4 regions of the Eubacterium sp. BL-380-WT-2B genome follow, and region 1 is predicted to be linked to each of the others. Evidence: riboswitches for the same ligand, from Rfam matches in the RefSeq annotation. Region 1 holds a riboswitch; each other region holds the start of a gene.
The links. Region 1 has a riboswitch for cobalamin ahead of FYJ53_RS08425 (LytTR family DNA-binding domain-containing protein). Riboswitches for the same ligand answer to the same signal wherever they lie in the genome.
Positions count from the first base shown of each region.

Region 2: linked by a shared signal. The riboswitch ahead of FYJ53_RS06945 (ABC transporter substrate-binding protein) and the one ahead of FYJ53_RS08425 (LytTR family DNA-binding domain-containing protein) in region 1 are both predicted to bind cobalamin.
Region 3: linked by a shared signal. The riboswitch ahead of FYJ53_RS14010 (DUF2284 domain-containing protein) and the one ahead of FYJ53_RS08425 (LytTR family DNA-binding domain-containing protein) in region 1 are both predicted to bind cobalamin.
Region 4: linked by a shared signal. The riboswitch ahead of FYJ53_RS02540 (ABC transporter substrate-binding protein) and the one ahead of FYJ53_RS08425 (LytTR family DNA-binding domain-containing protein) in region 1 are both predicted to bind cobalamin.

Region 1 is NZ_VUMP01000004.1:16,149-20,781, reverse strand. Features, by position in the region: gene FYJ53_RS08440 (accessory gene regulator ArgB-like protein) at 1-208, opposite strand, end outside; gene FYJ53_RS08435 (cyclic lactone autoinducer peptide) at 208-357, opposite strand; gene FYJ53_RS08430 (sensor histidine kinase) at 498-1,808, opposite strand; gene FYJ53_RS08425 (LytTR family DNA-binding domain-containing protein) at 1,844-2,563, opposite strand; cobalamin riboswitch at 2,967-3,129, opposite strand; gene FYJ53_RS08420 (MATE family efflux transporter) at 3,165-4,556, opposite strand; gene FYJ53_RS08415 (ABC transporter ATP-binding protein) at 4,571-4,633, opposite strand, start outside.
Region 2 is NZ_VUMP01000003.1:167,713-172,345, reverse strand. Features, by position in the region: gene FYJ53_RS06955 (ABC transporter ATP-binding protein) at 1-45, opposite strand, end outside; gene FYJ53_RS06950 (iron ABC transporter permease) at 45-1,100, opposite strand; gene FYJ53_RS06945 (ABC transporter substrate-binding protein) at 1,103-2,173, opposite strand; cobalamin riboswitch at 2,349-2,525, opposite strand; gene FYJ53_RS06940 (hypothetical protein) at 2,601-2,891, shown strand; gene FYJ53_RS06935 (DUF6144 family protein) at 2,875-3,456, opposite strand; gene FYJ53_RS06930 (hypothetical protein) at 3,493-3,885, opposite strand; gene FYJ53_RS06925 (YdeI family protein) at 3,910-4,473, opposite strand.
Region 3 is NZ_VUMP01000006.1:356,857-361,489, reverse strand. Features, by position in the region: gene FYJ53_RS14020 (sugar-binding transcriptional regulator) at 1-764, shown strand, start outside; gene FYJ53_RS14015 (hypothetical protein) at 747-1,277, opposite strand; gene FYJ53_RS14010 (DUF2284 domain-containing protein) at 1,303-1,908, opposite strand; cobalamin riboswitch at 2,021-2,196, opposite strand; gene FYJ53_RS14005 (peptidoglycan DD-metalloendopeptidase family protein) at 2,552-3,976, shown strand; gene FYJ53_RS14000 (DeoR/GlpR family DNA-binding transcription regulator) at 4,274-4,633, shown strand, end outside.
Region 4 is NZ_VUMP01000001.1:529,092-533,724, forward strand. Features, by position in the region: gene FYJ53_RS02525 (ABC transporter ATP-binding protein) at 1-645, shown strand, start outside; gene FYJ53_RS02530 (ABC transporter permease subunit) at 638-1,444, shown strand; gene FYJ53_RS02535 (SDR family oxidoreductase) at 1,642-2,412, shown strand; cobalamin riboswitch at 2,474-2,654, shown strand; gene FYJ53_RS02540 (ABC transporter substrate-binding protein) at 2,766-3,782, shown strand; gene FYJ53_RS02545 (iron ABC transporter permease) at 3,798-4,633, shown strand, end outside.

The DNA.
Region 1 (4,633 bases):
AGGCGCGGATGGCCGCATAAACAATTAAAAAGACTATGGTCTCCGGCAGCATGCCGAGAAGCAGGCCCACCAAAAGCATGGAAGCGTAGTGAACTGCCTTGAGCATGGCCGATTCCAGGCCAAACTGGTAAATTTCCACATCATCTAAATCGATGATCCGGTGCGCGACCAGACGGTTAACCGTCCATTTGGCACCCCGACCAATCATTAGAACTTACGCAGATCCTTAACTTTTTCGGGAAGTTTGTCTTGGTGATGCATTACCCAGCAAGCGGAATTTGCATTTTTAATTGCTTCCTGCCTTGCTGATTTCGCAACACCTTTTAGCATTTTATCTTTTAAACTATTCTTTTTCATAATAGACACCTCATTAAAATTAATGAATATATCAGCTGATATTCATCATTTTAGTGTTTGCTGAGGATATCTTCAATCCAATTTACCCCAAAGCCCCTTTTGATTGTCTTTTTGACATCGTCCATGCTCCAAATACAAATTTATACGTCTATTCTACTTTCCGGTGACATTAAAATTTTTACTTCGAAACGACCTTCATCACTTTTTCGCTGCATTGTGCCCTCGTATTTCTCTACGGCCGACTTCACGTTCTTCAGGCCTAGCCCCATATGTTTCCCGCCCTTTGTAGATACCAGACTGTCTTTATCCCAAACCAGTTTGCCATTATAGGGATTCCGAATACTGATTGTTATAAATTCGTTAAACTTATAAACCGTTAAATCAATTTTTCTTCTTTCGATCGGAACCTTTGAGCAGGCCTCAATTGCGTTATCCAATAAATTTGAAAAAATTGTGGTCATATCAAAAGGGTCTATAAAATCAAAGTTTAAATCTTCTACTTGCGTATTAATTTTTATACTTTGTTCATCGCATTTTAAAATCTTGTCATTAACTATAATTGTTAGTACACGATTTTTACATTTAAAACGGCCCGAAAAAGCGTCCATGCTCTCTAAAATCGTTTTTGCATACTGTTTTGCTTCTATGCCGCTTCCCTCACTATATATTTCCTCAAGAGTTTGCATATGATTTTTCATATCATGAATCAAACGGCGTGAATGATCATATTGTGTTTCAATGCTATGATAATAATTATTTTGCATTTCTTCCTGTTGCTTTTTTAAGTCTATCTCTCTTTCGAGCTCATACTTTTGTGAGATAGTTTCAAAAAGATAAATTAGATATGTATCCAAGCCTAAAAAACCCGCAATCATCATAGTTAACATTAAACCACTTGAAGTCTTATCAATAAAACTCATGATATAAATAAGCAACGCAGCTTCAAATAACGCCAAAACTATCAAAAACAAATTCTGCTGTAAGGTAATAATATCAAATTTATGCTTTTTCATTAATGTTACAATTGGTTTGTAAAAACATAATAGCATAATTTGATTTCCTAACCCACAAATAAATAACAAAACTATATCGCTTCGAACAGTTTCTATTGTTCTTCCACTAAAAACCGTAAAGAATAAGACTGATAAAGTATCTATAATGAACATATACAGAAAAAAGAAGACACCTGCGCCTACTATTCTTCTTTTATCTTTTGCTTTAAAAAGCAACAAGCCCAAAGCACATGCAGAAATTATTCCATATATACTCTTTAAAATCGCAATACCAGTTAGATTAAACGCAATAGCTACTACAACAAATAATAACCAAGCTAAAATATAAATTTTCCCACTATACTTTCTTTCAAATAAATCAGATAAAAATTTAATCATTACATAACCTGATACGCCATAAGACAAGAACATATCCAATATATAAATCCACTTATCCATACTCTTCCCCTAAACTTATCCTCCTAGCCAATCCTCTACAACAGCTTAAAATTCTCCTCAATATAATCAAACAGCCGCGCCTTAAATTCCACGGCCCGTTTCTGGGCGATGGGCAGGGTTTCGCCATTGTCCAGATACAGGTCGGCGCCCGCAATACGCTTACAGTGAAACAGGTTCACGATCACGCTCTTGTGGCAGTATTCAAAGTCAAAGTCCTTAACCTTTTCCATGATCTCACTCAGAACGCCGTTAAATTCAAAATCGCCCTGGGTGGTGCTCATTTTAATCTTCCGCCGCACACGCTCAAAATAATAAATGTCATTGCTGGCAAAAACCTTCAGCTCGCCGCCCATCATCAGAGAGATGTCATGGCTCTTGTTTTCCTTTTCAATAAAATCAAACACCTCGGTCAGCACCATGTTTACCTTAGCCGTGTTAAAAGGCTTGACCAGGTATTCAAACGCGTGCACAGCAAAGGCGTTGCGCATGTAGTGAGTGTAGCTGGTGATAAAAATAATCTTGACCCGGGCGTCCCACTTGCGGATCTGCTTGGCCGTATCAATCCCATCTGTTTCCGGCATCTCCACGTCAAGAAAAAGGATATCAAACTGGATACGGTCTTCAAGCACTTCACTGCCGTCATGATAGACGTATGTCTCCACATCAATATTGTGTTCCTCACCATATCTGATAATGAGCGCCTCCAGCTTTTCTGCAATCAAAGCATTGTCGTCACAAATCCCAATTCTAATCATCCCATCCACTGCCTTTCCAGTATTTCTTCCATTATACCATATTTTCTTCCCGCACCCTATACAAAGCCATCGTGAAGATTATTTCCCCTTAATAATTTTATACCATAAAAATACTCTATAAAAACGAAGATTTCAAGATTTTTTTCAAAAAAAGAAGCCCCGGCGTTTGGAGCTTCTCAAAAAAGGGAGGGTTTTTCAGCCTCGCTGACTGAAAAGAGGATTTAATGACGCCTGTCTGATGGAACAGGCATTATGAGATTTAATTAAATACGAATGATAAGGTGACCGTCCTTAAATTCCATAAAAAAATCCCTCTCGGATTCAGAGAGGGATGAACGAACACAGTATAATCTGGATGGTAAGGGTTTTTGTTTCGTTTCTTAAGCACTCTAAATCGGAGTCTTTTAAGAACCAATCACTATGTCGGTCTTCTGGCTCAGCAATATCATCTTTCCGCCTTCCCATCATCGTTGACAGTGGCTTTTCAGAAAGCATTTTGCATTACAGCTGCGATTACAGCAAGGGATTCTCACCCTTTTCCCACTACATAGGATCATTCAATATTTAATTAACTTCATCATACGCCCTTTGAGCGGCTTTGTCAACAACTTCTTTTTAAATATTTACGATTTTTAAAGCCTGCCTTCTCTGGCCGCCAGCTGCCTTTATAATAATAGAGCACCAGTACCGCCCCTGTCACAATCCAGGTCAGCGGATAGCTGATGTAGATCATGCGCGCGTCGTGGACAAACCGCAGGGTGGTAAAAATCCAGCCCAGCCGCAGGCCGCACATGCACAAAAGCGTGATGATCATAGGGATTACCGTGGCCCCGGCACCCCGCAGCACGCCCACAAACACCTGATCCGCAGCGTAAATACCATAAAGGGGCACCACGGTGTAAAGCTGGCGCATACCGTTTAAAACCACTGTTTCGTCCGAGGTAAACATGCCCAGAATCAGACAGGCGTTCAGGATAATGGCTGCGCCCAGGCCGATGGTCACGCCCACGCACAAAAGCAGGCAGACGTTTTTGCCCTTTACCACCCTCTCCCAGCGTCCAGCGCCCATGTTCTGCCCTACAAAGTTAGAAATCGCCAGGCAGAAGGCGTCAATGGGCATAAAGAGAAATCCGTCAATTTTCATATAGGCGGTAAACCCGGCCATGACCTCCAGCCCAAAGGTATTAATCTGGGACTGGACCACTACGTTGGAAAAGCAGACCAGCACAGACTGCAGTCCAGCGGGCAGGCCAATTCGCACGATATCCCTGAACACCTGTGCGTGAAACCGGATTTTGGCCAGCCGGAGCCGGTAGATGGGATCAGCCCTCAGCAGGATAATGACAATCAGCACAGCGGCGGCCAGCTGCGAAAAGGCTGTGGCCAGTGCCGCGCCGGCCACGCCCATGCCAAGCGGCCCCACAAAGAGCAGGTCGAGCCCGATGTTCAGCACAACGGTGACCACCAGGCAGGCCAGCGGGGTTTTGGAATCGCCCACCGCGCGCAGAATCCCGCTGCCAATGTTGTACAAAGTCATGGGGATCATGCCCAGAAAATAGATGCGGATATAGGGCACGGCGTAGGCAAGCCCGGCCTCTGGGATGTTCATCATCCGCAGCATGGCCGGCGCAAGGGTCAAGCCCAGAACGGTGAGCGCAAGGCCGGCCGCCAGGCTCAGGGCCACGGCGGTGTGCACAGCCTCCTGCACCTTGTCGTATTTCCGGCTGCCGAAAAACTGTGAAATCAGCACGCTGGCCCCGATGGACAGGCCGATGAAAAAATAGATCATGAAGGTGATGAGCAGGCTGCTCGCGCCCACGGCGGCCAGGGCATTTGCGCCCACAAAACGGCCGACGATCACAGCATCTACGGTGTTGTATAGCTGCTGGCAGAGGTTTGAGAACATGAGGGGCAGGGCGAACAGCAGCAGCTGCCGGCCTATCTTCCCCTCGGTCATCTGGCCTTTTAACGGGATTTCACGGGTTTCTTCCATAATGCTTTCCTTAACTAATAGAGATGGCAGGCCACCTGGTGGCCTGGCGCCACGTCCTTCAGGCGTGGCTTTTCGGC
Region 2 (4,633 bases), on a different contig from region 1:
GGTCTTTCGATAGCCAAAGCTTAAATTTTTGATTGTAATCTTCATCAGACCAACCGCTCTTTCTGTTCTTTTACAATTAAATAGATAAACACCGGAACCCCGATAAAGGAGACCACAATGCCCACCGGAATGATCACCGGCGAGACGGCCACACGGCCCACTGTATCCGCCGCGATGAGCAGGATCGCGCCCGAGAGGGCGGTGAGCGGTATAAGCGCCCGGTAGTCGCCGCCGATCAGAAGCCTGGCGATATGCGGCGCCACCAGCCCCACAAAACCGATAACGCCTGTAAAGCTGACAATGGCCGATGAAATGAGCGTGACCGCAATGCCCGAAAGCAGCCGCAGCCGCATGACATTGACGCCCAGGGCCACCGCGCTTTCATCCCCGGTGGATAAAAGGTTGTAATGCCAAGCAAAACGGACGATAAACGGAAAGGTCAGGAGCAGAATAACACAGACCACGAGAATCTGCTCCCAGGTGATCTCCGAGAGGCTGCCAAAGGTCCAGTGGACAATGGCGGAGAGCTGCTGCTCGTTGGCCACATACTGCATGCTGGCATTCAGGGCTGAAAAGAAATAGTTGAGGGCAATGCCGATCAGGATGATCGTTGTTTTTCCCATGCCCTTGGCCGAGGCGATGCCGTACACCATGGCGGCACAGATAAAGGCCAGCACAAAGGCCATCATGACAGTGCCCACCTGATTGCTGCCAAAGGGCGTAAAGCCGAAAATAATGGCCAGCGATGCCCCGAAGGCCGCGGCGTTTGAAAGCCCGGTGGTAAAGGGGCTTGCCATCTTATTGCCGGTGATGGCCTGCATGACCAGGCCGCTGATGCCCAGGCCGATGCCGGAAACCAGCGCCATGGTAATGCGCGGCAGGCGCAGCTGCATGAGCACAGTGAGCTCGGTCTGGTTCAGCGCCGCCGCACCCATAAAGTGGCCGCCGGGCAGCAGGGTCGCAAACACCCGCCCCACGGTCACATTGGCAACGCCGACAAAGCAGCTGGAAAAAGCAGCAATGATCAAAAGGATCACTGCTGCCAGCATCAACGCCGCTCTTTTTTTATGATAGGCTTTTAATGTCTGCTGCTTTTCCATTACTATTGATGCTTAACCTGAAAAACATGCCCTTCTACCGGATCAACCCCCTGGATTTCCATCCATTCGTCAAAGATCGCGTCGGGGTCAACATCCTTCATCTGCTCAGGGTATAACCATTTCGCGGTATAAACCGTCCCGATCATTTTGCCCAGTCCGCCGGCGCAGAAGCCTGTTGTCACATAGAAATCGTCATTCTGGACCGCCTTTAGATCGGACCAGCCTGCGCGGCTCAGCATTTCGGAGGAGATGGTGCTGTAGTCCTCCGCTGTGGGCGGCGTGTAAACGCCGGTATTTTTGAGGGCCGGGCCGGATGAAGTCTTGATGATAAGGTCCGGGTCCTCTAACAGAATCTTTTCCGGGTCAATGGTCTTGCCGGTAATGGTAGGGTCGCCGAAAATATTGACAGCCCCGGCGTTTAAAAGCATGCTGTTCCAGCCGTCATTGCTGGTTCCCGGTATGCAGGTGGTATTTGGGTCGCCGTATTCCCAGTACACCTTTTTGCTTCCCTTGACGTCCTTAATTTTTTCGGCCACCATGTCCATGTTATCCTGGTAAAATTTTGTCAGCTTCTCGGCTTCCTTTTCCTTGCCAAACAGCTTGCCCAGAATCTCGATTTCCTTTGGCAGCTCGGCATTGTTATAGCCGGATACCACGACAACCTGAATGCCGAAGGGCTCCAGCTTTTTAATGTCCTCTTCCCATGTGCCGTTGTCCGGGGTGATGAGCACCTGGGCGCCCAGCTCGGCAATCTTTTCATAATTCAGCTCGCTCTGGCCCTTTCCGATAACATTATCCGGGTCGAACTGGCTCCAGTACACACGGTCCTGGGCTGTGTTCTTATCCACCGCCACCACCTTGTCGATGGCGCCGATCCCGCGGATCAGCTCAGAATTGTAGCGGTTGGCCACCACCACTTTCTCAAGGGGCTGGGGAATGGTTACCTCGCGCCCGGTATCATCCACCACGGTAATGCTTTTCGCCTCACTCGAATCCCCGCTCTGGCTGCACCCGGCAAAGACCGGAACCAGCAGAAGCAACGCGCACATCAGTGCAATCACTCTCTTCTTCATTTTTTCCTCCATTAAATTAAAAATTTATGTTAAATCCTTTTGGATGTCAACATCTCCCAGAAAACACAGGCACATCTAACTTTTCGGCAAATAAAAAAACCGATAAGCACTCTGCTCATCGGTCCCATTTTCCGAGATTTCATTTATTCAAACACGCCGCTGCATTCTCCCCCTGCACGTATTTCTTCTTTAAGGCAGGTCTCCTGGCTTACAGCTCCTCCGCGGCCCGCCTTCCCGGATTGCTCCAGTGGCTTTTCAGGCTTTGTCCCTGTTTACAGTGATGGGTTCGCACCGGACTCACACCGGTTTCCCTATTCTCTTATTGCTAAGCACCTCAAAGGTTATTCTGTTTTTATCATTATACCTGCTTCTATTATACTTGTCAATATCCAACCGGGGAGATTTATTTTCTGACGATAAGGCTCCAGTGGCTGCTGTAATACTGCGGCTCCGCAGGGTTATAGACGCAGGATTCTCTCAGGCTGTCCTCAAGGTGCCAGGCTTTAAAAAAGCGTTTTATGTCTGCCAGATCCACATAGAGGTGGGGCACGCCCGTCTCAGTACCGCTTTTTTCCGAGAGCAGGGTGTTGGCGTCAACGCGCCGGCTGCTGTCTGCCTGTTTATAGCCATAGCTACTCTTAGAGATGAGCGTAAGGAACAGCTCGCCCCCGGGCTTAAGATTGCATTTTATCCGCTTTATTTTAAAGGATTCCTGTAACCTTCAGCAGGCAGCAGTCATGCCCCTGCTTGATGGTCTGGAGCAGCTCGACCTCCACCGGGCGCTCAAATACGGCTTCAAAGAAGGCTTTGCTGTACCCGGCAGTACAATAGCACCAGGTCAGCGATGGGGAGGTCCCGGCCCTTTCCAGCATGGGACACTCGCAGGTAAACATCCTGGTATACAGTGCGCCGCCCTTGATGCTCCAGCCCGCCCCGCTCTCGTTGAGGTGGCTGACAAAGCGTGCCAGATCCTGCCCTTTGGACTGGTATAGCGCCTTGAAAGTCTCGGCGGTTTCCTCCAGCCGGCCATTTTCGTTGCAGTGGCAGCCCATTCTTATTTTGACAATGGTCTCCTGGTCAAAGTTTGTCTCCAGCTCCTCTGACAGGCGCTCAACCCACCTGGCTCTCTCTTCGGGCGCTGCCCCTGGCCGCAGCGGAACCCGGCGAAGGAATGCCTCTGCCTCTTCCCGGGAGATGTTTTTCTCAAGGCTCTGGCTTAACCGTTCCAGCTCCTCCTGCTCCAAAAACGGACTGACCGTTTCCGGCATACTAAAATTTTTCATGCTTCACCTCGCTTATCAATCTCTGGGGCACGGCTTTTACCCATACCCACAGCTCACCACATACCAGCCACTGCCTTCAGGCCGTTGGGCGACCCAAAAGCGCCAATACACCATACTGCGCGGCGGAACGCTGCCATCTGTCAGGAAGCCGGTACGGATCACTGATTTAAAAAGCACAGTGCTTTTTCCATTTTCCAAGACACCGCAGTCCTCGTAGGTCAGCTCGAGAAGCTCCCAGCCAAAATGCCGTTGAAAGTCCCGTTTAACAGCATGCGCCGCGGCTTCTATCTGCTCCTGTGTACAGGGTGAGGGCTTGTCGATCACCACCTTTGTTTTAGTGGTATTACCCCGCAGGCCAAAAAACACGGCCGCTATCAGGCAGAGGATGGCAGCGCCGCAGGCAGCGTGAAAAAGCGCTCTTGATTTCACAATCGATTCTCCTGCTTTCCCGGATCACATTGGCTTTAAATTTTTCTCCAGCCGCCCGGCCATCCACGCCAGGCGCTTGGCCCGGCCGGCTTCCGTTTTGGCGTCAAGATAAGCTCTTGTGTAGGTCTTTTTTACAGAAGGCGGCATATTCAGGAAGTTTTTATGAGCCTGTTCGTTTTCCCGCAGCAGCCGGGCCACTGCCTCAATCTGCTCCTCTGTGACGGGTGAGGGCCCTGCGGCGCTGTCCCACTGGCCGTTTTTCTTTGCCTCCTCGATCTTTTCCCTGCCGATGTCTGTCATCAACCCGCGTTTTTCAAGGCTTTCTGCCAAAGCCTTGTTTTTCGCGGACCATTTGCTGTTCTTTCTGCGCGCGGAAAAATACTTGATGTAGGACTGGCCGTCTACTTTTTTCATCTGGCCGTCAATCCATCCAAAGCACAGGGCTTCCTCCAGCGCCTCGCCAGCTTTTACGGTCACCAGGGCTTTTGTCTTTCCAAACACCAGCCAGACGCCTTCGCTGGACTGGCAGTTGTGGGACAGCCAGTCTCTGAAAGCCTCGCGGGTCTTAAAATATAAGGGCTCACTCATCCTCGTTCCTCCAAAAATCAAATTCTTTTCCACAGCGCCTCTGCAGGTAAAACCAGTCGGCCTTACCCATTGCCTGCGGCAGTTTATGGTTTGATTATAGCATGGTTTCCGGCTCTGGTCATGTCTTTTCCTGCTGTTTAAAGCTTCTGCCTTCCTCTTT
Region 3 (4,633 bases), on a different contig from region 1:
GCACCAGCATTGGAAAAAGCCGGGAGATGTGCAACCGGTTTGGCTTAAAAAGCTGCCAGGTCGTGAGCTGTATGGACGATAAAAATGAAACTCAGGAACGCCTCTATGAGGCAGCTGTGGATTTTCTTCTGGAACTTCTTCCAAAAACCCGTATCCTGGGACTTGGCTGGGGGTATAATATCAGCCGGATCATTGATATTTTAGCGAACCGGGAGCTCACTGAACAGTATAGCGGAAAGGTCTGTCCTTTGATCGGGACTGCCACAGTGCCCCACAAGGGCTACCATCCCAATGAGCTGGCCACAGATTTTGCACGGAAAACTGGCTTTGAGGCGGATTTTCTGATCTCACCGGCTTTCCCGACTACGAAGCAGGAGCGGGATTTGTTTGTGACGACGGATAATTACAACAGCATTCTGGCCCTGTGGAAAAAGACAGACACAGCCTTAGTGACCCTAGGGGGATATCCCTGTGTACCAGACCACGCCACAGCCCTGCGTTTTGGGCGGCGGCTGATTACGGAGCGGGCCACTTCTAATATTCTGTCTTACTTTTTTAACTGGAAAGGCCAGCAGATTAAAGGGGAGGATGATTTTGCCATTCAGATTCCGCTGGCACCGCTTTCTAAAATTAAGAATTTTGTTGGTATTGTGCCTGTGGGAGCGAATGTAGGGTCGGCCATCGGCTGTCTGAATACGGGGTTCGCGCGTCACCTTATCATTGATGAGGAAACCGCTGAAAAAATTTTAAAAACGGACGTATAACAGGTCACTTCCGAAACACCCCTCATTCTTTTCGGGGCTGCGTCTCAGGATAAAGGAGGCGAGCTCCCGGCCGCCGATCCGGCGGGTGTCCCGGATACCTTCATAGGCGTCGGTGAGTGCCTGGAGTTCCTCTGTATACTGAGAAAGGGGCCTGCAGGGCTGTCTGGTTTTGATGGACAGGGAAATAACGCCTGCGTTAAAAAGATTGATGCTGAAGTCCACGCTTTTTTCTCCCGCAGAAAAGGCACTTTCCAGCAGAATCTCTGTCAACCGGCAGATGTCCCGTTCTTTCACAAAGGAGGACATGGGGTAGAAAACCATAGGATTAAAGTCAATCCCCTTTTCCTGGGCGATGGCCTGAAAGAGGGAGATGACGCCATCCAGGGCGCAGTAGGCTGTGGCTGCCTTTTTTCTTAGGCCGCTGTATTTTTCCTTGAGGGTATGGAAATCGGAAACAGTGAAAGCGGGAGGCAAGAGCTCGGCAGAAGGAATGGAAGAAATGGTCAGGTTCATAGCGGTTTTCCTTTCTGAATGGGGATTAAAACAGCACAAAGCTGAAATAGGTGACGGTTTCGGGGCCATTATTATAGGAAAGGCCGGTTTTGCTGGCCAGATCCATGACCACGATGCCGTAGCCCTCCACAGAAGGGAATATCTGGTCGGGATAACGGCAGGGGGCATCAGGGTAGGTGCACTGGTCGCAGATGATACAACCCTCTGTAGAGAGCACCAGCGCGCCTGGATAATGGGCTCTGAAAAGCCTGGCGGATTTTGCCGTGGCGGCCTCGTGGACCATGCGTGCCCGGTGCCAGCCTCTGGAGTCGTACTGGCCCTTTAAATCGGTAACGGTTGAAAGCAAACAGACATTTTCGTAGGAACGGCATTTGGCAACACAGCTGTTGTAGCTGCCTACCGCTGGCGGGCAGGCCCAGGTGGCGCCGTAATGACCGCACTGGTTCCCCTCGCACAAAAGTCTTGTGCCCATGGAAAACAGCAGGTCGCTGGTTTTGGCAAAGGCATATTCATGAATACCGAACAGCTCACGTTTATCTTCAAGCTGGCGCTTGAGGGTCATCAGGCTCTTGATGACGGTGTCGCCTTTAAATTCTTTGGCAGCCTCTGCCTGTTTTTTTATTTCGATCAATGGGAATACCTCACCTTCATTTAGTACAATAAAAAAGCCTTCTCCGGCTCGAGAAGGCAAAAAATACGAAATCAATTAAAGAACGTATCTCTTAAACAACTCTAAATCGGAGTGTTTTAAGAAAACATTATGCCGGTCTTCTGGCTCTACAATGGCATTCCCCCAACCTTCCCATCCTGAGGACAGTGGTATATTAAGAGGACATATTGCATTACAGCTGCGATTACAGCAAAGGATTTTCACCTTTTTCCCATTTACATAATGTTTACAATATTAAGTTATCCTTATCATATCCCTTTGATTTTATTTTGTCAAGGTTTATTCGGCCCTGAAAAGAGACTTCTTGTAAATTTGTTTTCTTATAACAATATTTTCCTCTTTAATTTAATTTTAGTTGTAAAGAAAAAAATAATAAATATCCGATAAAGGGGCGAGAACCGCCTTGATTAAACCTAAAATACGTATATTTTAATGAATTTTTCATAAAATATTAAGTAATTTCGGTTAAGGTATTGGCAAGTGCCAAAGGATATGTTAAAATATATCTAAATTGTAAATAACTTTACAATTTGGTCAAAATTATATAGGAGGGTGGTGATTAGGCATTAGCAACGAAAGCCATCGCTCAAGTGGCAAGCTTCAAATGTTTTTTAAGAAGCTTGCGCATTACGCCAAGCACTTGAGCAAAAGAGAAAAAGTCGTATTCACAGGTTTCTGTGTAGCGCTTCTTCTCGGATTCTTTTCTTCAACCTGTCTTGGTTACAAGGTAATGGTTGACGGAGAGGTTTTAGGCTATACCAAAGATGCAGCTGTGTTTACACAGAGTCTGGATCAGGTAGAGCAGGATATGCGATCGAAAACGTCGATAGAAACAGCATATGTCTACAATGATATACAGATTAAAAAGAGCATCACATTTAATAAACCAATGTTTTCAGAAGAAGAATTTACTGATGCATTGAACGCACAGGATCTTCAGGTCGGCGTTCATGGTGTACAATTGAAGGTTGACGGACAGGAAGTCGGGAACCTGGCTTCATCTGACCAGGTACAGGCCGGTATTGCAGGTGCAATTAATAAGATCGGTAATGTACAAGATTCAGATAAGCTGGTAAAATGCGACATCCAGAGCGACGTTGTAGAAACGCCTAAGAATTTTCCGCTCGAGGACTTAAACAGTCCGGACGAGTGCGCTAATCTTTTAGCAACAGGTAATACTAATCCGAGTAAGAGTGAAGAGAGTACGAACGCTCCAATCCAGGTAGCAAGCCGTGGTGGAGCCGATGTGGCAAGAGACCAAAGCAATGAGCCAGCCCAAGAGGAAGCTCCAGCAGCTGAAGGTACCGTTGAAAATAATAGTAATGAGAATGTAGAAAACCAGAATAATGAGACTGAGACAAGCTCCAGTATCTTAAAAATTAATCTGACTAAAACATCAACTAAAAAAGAAGACATACCTTTCCAGACCGTTGAGCAGGAAGATCCAAATATATATGTTGATCAAACTGTAGTTACACAGCAAGGTGTGAACGGAGAACTTGATAAGGAAGTCGAAACCGTCTATGAAGACGGCAAGGTTGTGAGTGAAACAACCTTATCCGAAACAGTTGCAAAAGAGCCAGTGGCTCAGATTGTTTCAAAGGGAACGAAGCAGTACCCAACCATGTCTTCAAAGAAAGGCAATTTTATTTTACCGGCAGTCGGTAATATTTCCGCTTTAGATAAGCCAGGAAGCCACGCAGGCTGCTTTGCAGTGGATATCGCGAACTCAATGGGTACGCTGATCTACGCACCGCAGAGTGGTACAGTCATCCGGGCAAGTGAATTTGGCGGTTACGGATTATGCGTTGACATTATGATGGACGATGGAAAAACCGTCCTGAGAATGGGTCATAACTCCGAATTTAAGGTAAGCGTTGGTGACCGGGTCGAAAAGGGTCAGGTTATTGCGTTGATGGGCAGCACTGGTAATTCAACCGGACCGCACTCCCATTTTGAAATCCGCATTAACGACGTTCAGCAATTTTTACCAGATTATTTTGACATCAAGGACGGCGACAACGTCTGATGTCATGATCGAAAAAATTTAGTATATGCATATCACTGATAAAAAAGAACCAAATCGCGTGTTTGGTTCTTTTTTATTTTTTGAAAACAACCTCGGGCGTCGGTCCGGCTGCCAGCGTTTCTGGTTTGTTGACTTTTATACCCGGGCGTGGTAGGCTTAAACAGTCAAATTCAGTCATTACTAATCATATTCAAGAGAAAAACAAGGGTTTTTTTGAATTATTTTGAAGTTTTTTGAATGATTATGCTTGACATTGACTGAAGATGGTGATAATATACAGTTGCGGAGGTCAAAGAGATGTTAACAGAGGAAAGATTTAACATTATTTTAAAAACCGTGGAGAGCAAAAAAGCAGTGACAGTGCAGGAACTGACTGAGCTGCTTGGAAGCTCAGAATCAACGGTGCGGCGGGACTTAACCGCCCTGCACGAGATGGGCCTTATCAATAAGGTTCATGGAGGCGCTACAGCCGTTGATAACAGCTATACGACAAGTGAAGATGATGTGGCTTACAAACATGGCCAGTACAGTGAGGAAAAAAAGCGTATCGGCAAGTACGCGGCTTCGCTCATTAAAAAAAGTGACTTTGTTTTTATTGATGCGGGAACAACTACAGAGGCTCTCATTGATTATATCAGTGAAAAGGAGGCGACTTAC
Region 4 (4,633 bases), on a different contig from region 1:
ATCGCCTTTTTCGACAGCATGACCGGCGTGGAGTTTCTGAACTTTATGGCCGAGATGCGTGGCATGAAGGACCGTGCGAAAATGGAAAAGCTCATCCGCTTTTTCGACCTGAACCCAAAAGGGAAGATCCGTAAGATGTCCAAGGGCACCAAGCAGAAGCTGGGCCTGGTGTCCGCCTTCATGCACGACCCCGGGGTCCTGATCCTCGACGAGCCCACCAGCGGGCTGGACCCCCTCATGCAGAACCGGTTTATCCGCCTGATCCAGAACGAGAAGAAAAAGGGCACGACCATTCTCATGTCCTCCCACAGCTTTGAGGAGGTCGAGCGGACCTGTGACCGGGTGGGCATTATCCGCGCCGGGGAGCTGGCAGCCCTGGACAGTGTGGCCTCCCTCAAGGCAGAGCGCCACAAGATCTACCAGGTCAGCTTCGCCACCGCTAAAGAGGCCGGAGATTTCGCGGCCCGGTGCAACGGCACCCGCCAGCTGAGGGAGCACCCCCAGCTTGTGGAGGTGCGGGTGGCAGGGAGCATGGACAGCTTTCTGAAAATGCTCACCGGCTACCACGTCATGGCGTTGGACACGGTCTCCCAGGATCTGGAGGATATTTTTATGCAGTATTACGGAGGTAAACATCATGCTTAGCGGGCCGCTTTTCAGAAAAACCTTTAAATCACAGCTCAGGATACTTGTCATCTTCGCGGCCATTCTGGCCATGTATATGGGTGTTGAGATCAGTATGTTCAACCCGGATTCCATGGACGGCATAAAAGAGATGATGGACATGCTGCCCCAGCAGATGATAAACGCCATGAACCTGGACGTTGGCGCTGAGACAAGCCTTGTGGGCTTTCTGGGCTCCTATTTTTACGGCTTTATTGTCATCATGGTGCCCATGATTTTTAACATTATCGCCAGCAACAACGCGGCGGCAAAGCTGGTGGATTCCGGCGCCATGGCCTGCCTGCTGTCCGCGCCTAATTCCCGGACCAGGGTCATCGCAACCCAGGCCGCAGCCCTGATCCTGTCCAATATCCTCCTCATGGTCTTTGTGACCGTTATGGGGATCGCGGTCAGCCAGGCTCTGTTCCCGGGCGATCTGGACATCCGCGCCTTTCTGCTCGTCAACGCAGGCGCCCTGCTCATGCAGCTGGCCGTCAGCGCCATTGGCTTCTCTGCCTCCTGCCTGTTTAACGAGAGCCGCCTGTCCCTGGCCCTGGGCGGGGGCCTGCCCGTTCTGTTTCTGGTGCTCATGATGCTCTCCGGCGTCAGCGAGGACCTGGACGTTGTGCGCTACACGACCCTGTACAGCCTGTTTGACCCTGCCGAGATCATCGCTGGAGGCGACACCGTGGGCCTGTGCATGGCGGCCCTGGCGGCAGTCTCGGTGGTGCTGTATACCCTGGGCATCCTGGTCTTCAGGCGGAAGGACCTGCCGCTGTAAATATAAAAAGCAGACTGAGATCTGAATCTCAAAAGGCTCAAAACACGTATCCAAGGTGTTTTGAGCCTTTTGAGCCTGTATCTTGGGGGATTCTTATAAAAAAGGCGCGCTCGGTTATTTTTTTCTGAAAGTGGTATGTACATAAAAAGGGTGCTGCCAGAGGCAGGCCCGAAGCACTGATGAAAGAAGGAGCGATTATGAGAATAGCCATAGTGACCGGGGCGTCCAGCGGGCTTGGACGCGAGTTTGTAAAACAGATCAGTGAACGTGAGCATCTGGATGAGATCTGGGCCGTTGCCCGGAGGCGGGAACGGCTGGAAGCGCTGGCCAGGGAAGTAAAAACACCGGTGAGGCCTGTAGTCATGGACCTGACAGACACCAGCAGTTTTCCGGAGCTGACAGCCCTGATGGCCGAGAAGCAGCCGGACGTGCGGCTGCTGGTCAATGCCGCGGGTATGGGGAAGCTGGGAAATTACGCCGAGGTGACCGAAGCGGACAGCAATGCCCTCATTGATTTAAACTGCCGGGGAGCAGTCGATATGACCCTGAGGGTACTGCCGTACATGCAGAAAGGCGCGAGAATCTTGCAGATCTGCTCGGTGGCGGCTTTTATGCCCCTGCCCGGCATGAACCTGTACGCGGCCTCCAAGGCCTTCCTCCTAAGCTACACCAGAGCTCTGCGCTGGGAGCTGTTCGGCCGGGGCATAAGGGTGACAGCGGTCTGCCCCTACTGGATCAAAAATACCGAGTTTGTGCCGCGGGCCAGCGCCAACGCGGACCGCTCCGCGGTGCGCCACCTGCCCTTTGCGGGCACCGTCCAGACGGTTGTGCGCCGCTCTATGAGGGACAGCCGCCTGGGCGCGGCCGTATCCACGCCGGGCCTTGCAAGCTTCGGGCTGCGGGTGTTTGGCAAGGTGGTACCCCACGGGCTGGGCATGGCGTTCTGGAACGTGCTCAGGAAAATCTGAGGAAATTCAGGGCGCCGGCAGTTGACAATTTTGAAAAGTTCGCTTATACTAATATTAACAATTGAATCAAACCATTGAGGGTGCCTTGAAAAAGGAGAATAGGGAAACCGGTGTGAATCCGGTACGAACCCATCACTGTAAACAGGGACGCGCCGCAGTAAACCACTGGCCTCGGGCCGGGAAGGGAGCGGAGTGCGGAGGAGCTGTGAGTCAGGAGACCTGCCTTTAGTGTTACGCGTGTTTGTCCGGTGAGGGGATTGTCACTGGGAGAACCTGAGATAGGTAAATGGGAGCCTGTCGGCGATGTGTCGGCAGGCTCTTTTTATATGATTTTTTAAGAAAGAGGTAGAAAAATGAGAAGCTTGAAGAAACAGTTTTTAGGGATTGCCCTGTCCGCAGTGCTGGCGGCAGGCGTGTTGGCAGGGTGCGGCAGCGCAGGGGGAAATGACAGCGCCAGCCAGAGCGCCGGCACAGACGGCCATTATCCGGTCACCATCACCACCTACGATTACGACAAGCAGCCTGTGGAAATGACCTTTGAAAAGGCGCCTGAAAAGGTGCTGGCCGTATACCAGAACGCCATCGAGACCATGCTGGCCCTGGGCCTGGAGGACAAAATTGTGGCTGCCAGCGGTCTGGATCACGAGGTGAAGCCAGCGTACAAGGACGCTTTCGCCAAGGTCAACTATCTGTCCGAATTCAAACCCAGCAAGGAAGCCGCCACTGCTCTGGAACCGGATATGATCCTGAGCTGGACCTCCCTGTTCTCCGACAAGAACCTGGGCAGCATGAAGGAGTGGCAGAGCCAGGGCGTGAACAGCTACAACATGCTCAACAGCGGCGCAGTGTCCCCTAAAACACTGGATAACGAGTACCAGGATTTTGAGAACCTGGGCAAAATCTTTGACGTGGAGGATAAGGCCGGGGAACTGGTGAACGCCATCAAGGACGCTGTGAAACAGACAGAGACCTATGCCCAGAAGGAAAACAAGAGCCCCAAAGTACTGGTGATGGAGGACCAGAGCGGTCAGATTGTCAATTATGGGGCCACCACACTGGCAGGCGATATGGTCACCAAGCTTAAGGGCACACTGGCCAGTCCGGACGCGTCCAAGCTGGGCGAGGAGGACGTGGTCGCTGCCAATCCGGAAGTCATCTTCGCAGTCTATATGGACCGTGACGACCAGGACATGGCCGCCCAGACAAAGGACGCCATCATGAACAACGCGGCCTTTGCCGACATCGACGCAGTGAAGAACAACCGGGTGATCCCCATCGAGCTGGGGCAGATGTACTGCAGCGGTGTGCGTACCATCGACGGCATTCATACCATCGCGAATGGGATGTACCCAGATTTAAACCTGAACTAGTCAGCGGGCTTTTTTATGAGACAAAGCGCACTGATCAAAGATAAAGGGCGGCTCCAGAGCCAGCCCTTTTATGTGTTTGTATGCGTGGTCATGCTGGGGCTGCTGATCCTCTCGGCCCTGGCAGCGGTTACCATCGGCTCCATGGACCTGTCCATCCGGGATGTGTACAGCGTCATCGGCTACGAGCTCTTCCATCTGGACAGCCTGAGTGCCTACGCCAGGGGCGCGGCCCACAACGTGGTGTGGTTGATCCGCTTTCCGAGGGTAGTCATGGGGCTGGCTGTGGGTATGGGCCTGTCCATCTGCGGCGTGGTCATGCAGGCCATTGTCAAGAACCCGCTGGCAGAGCCCTATGTGCTGGGCATCTCCTCCGGGGCGTCGCTGGGGGCGACCACAGCCCTGTTCTTTGGGCTGGGCGCTGTGCTCGGCGGCAGCGGTGTGGGTGTGTGCGCCTTTATCGGGGCCTTTCTGATCTCCATGCTGGTGGTGGCAGTGGCCAACATTGGCGGGCCGGCCAACTCCGTCAAGCTCATCCTTTCCGGCATGGCCCTGGGCGCCCTGTGCATGGCTTTCTCCAATTTTATGGTCTTTATGGCCAACGACCCCAACACCACCCAGCAGCTCACCTTCTGGATGCTTGGCAGCCTGTCCGGGGCCAAGTGGGGCCCCACACTGGTCATCTTTGTCGTGGTGGCGGCCAGCACCCTCTTTTTCTGGAGCCAGCACCGCCCCCTGAACCTCATGCTCCTGGGCGACGATGTGTCCATCACCCTGGGCACCAACCTGAACACCTACCGCCATGTGTACCTGGTCCTGACCTCGCTCATTATTGGCCTGTGTGTGTACGCATC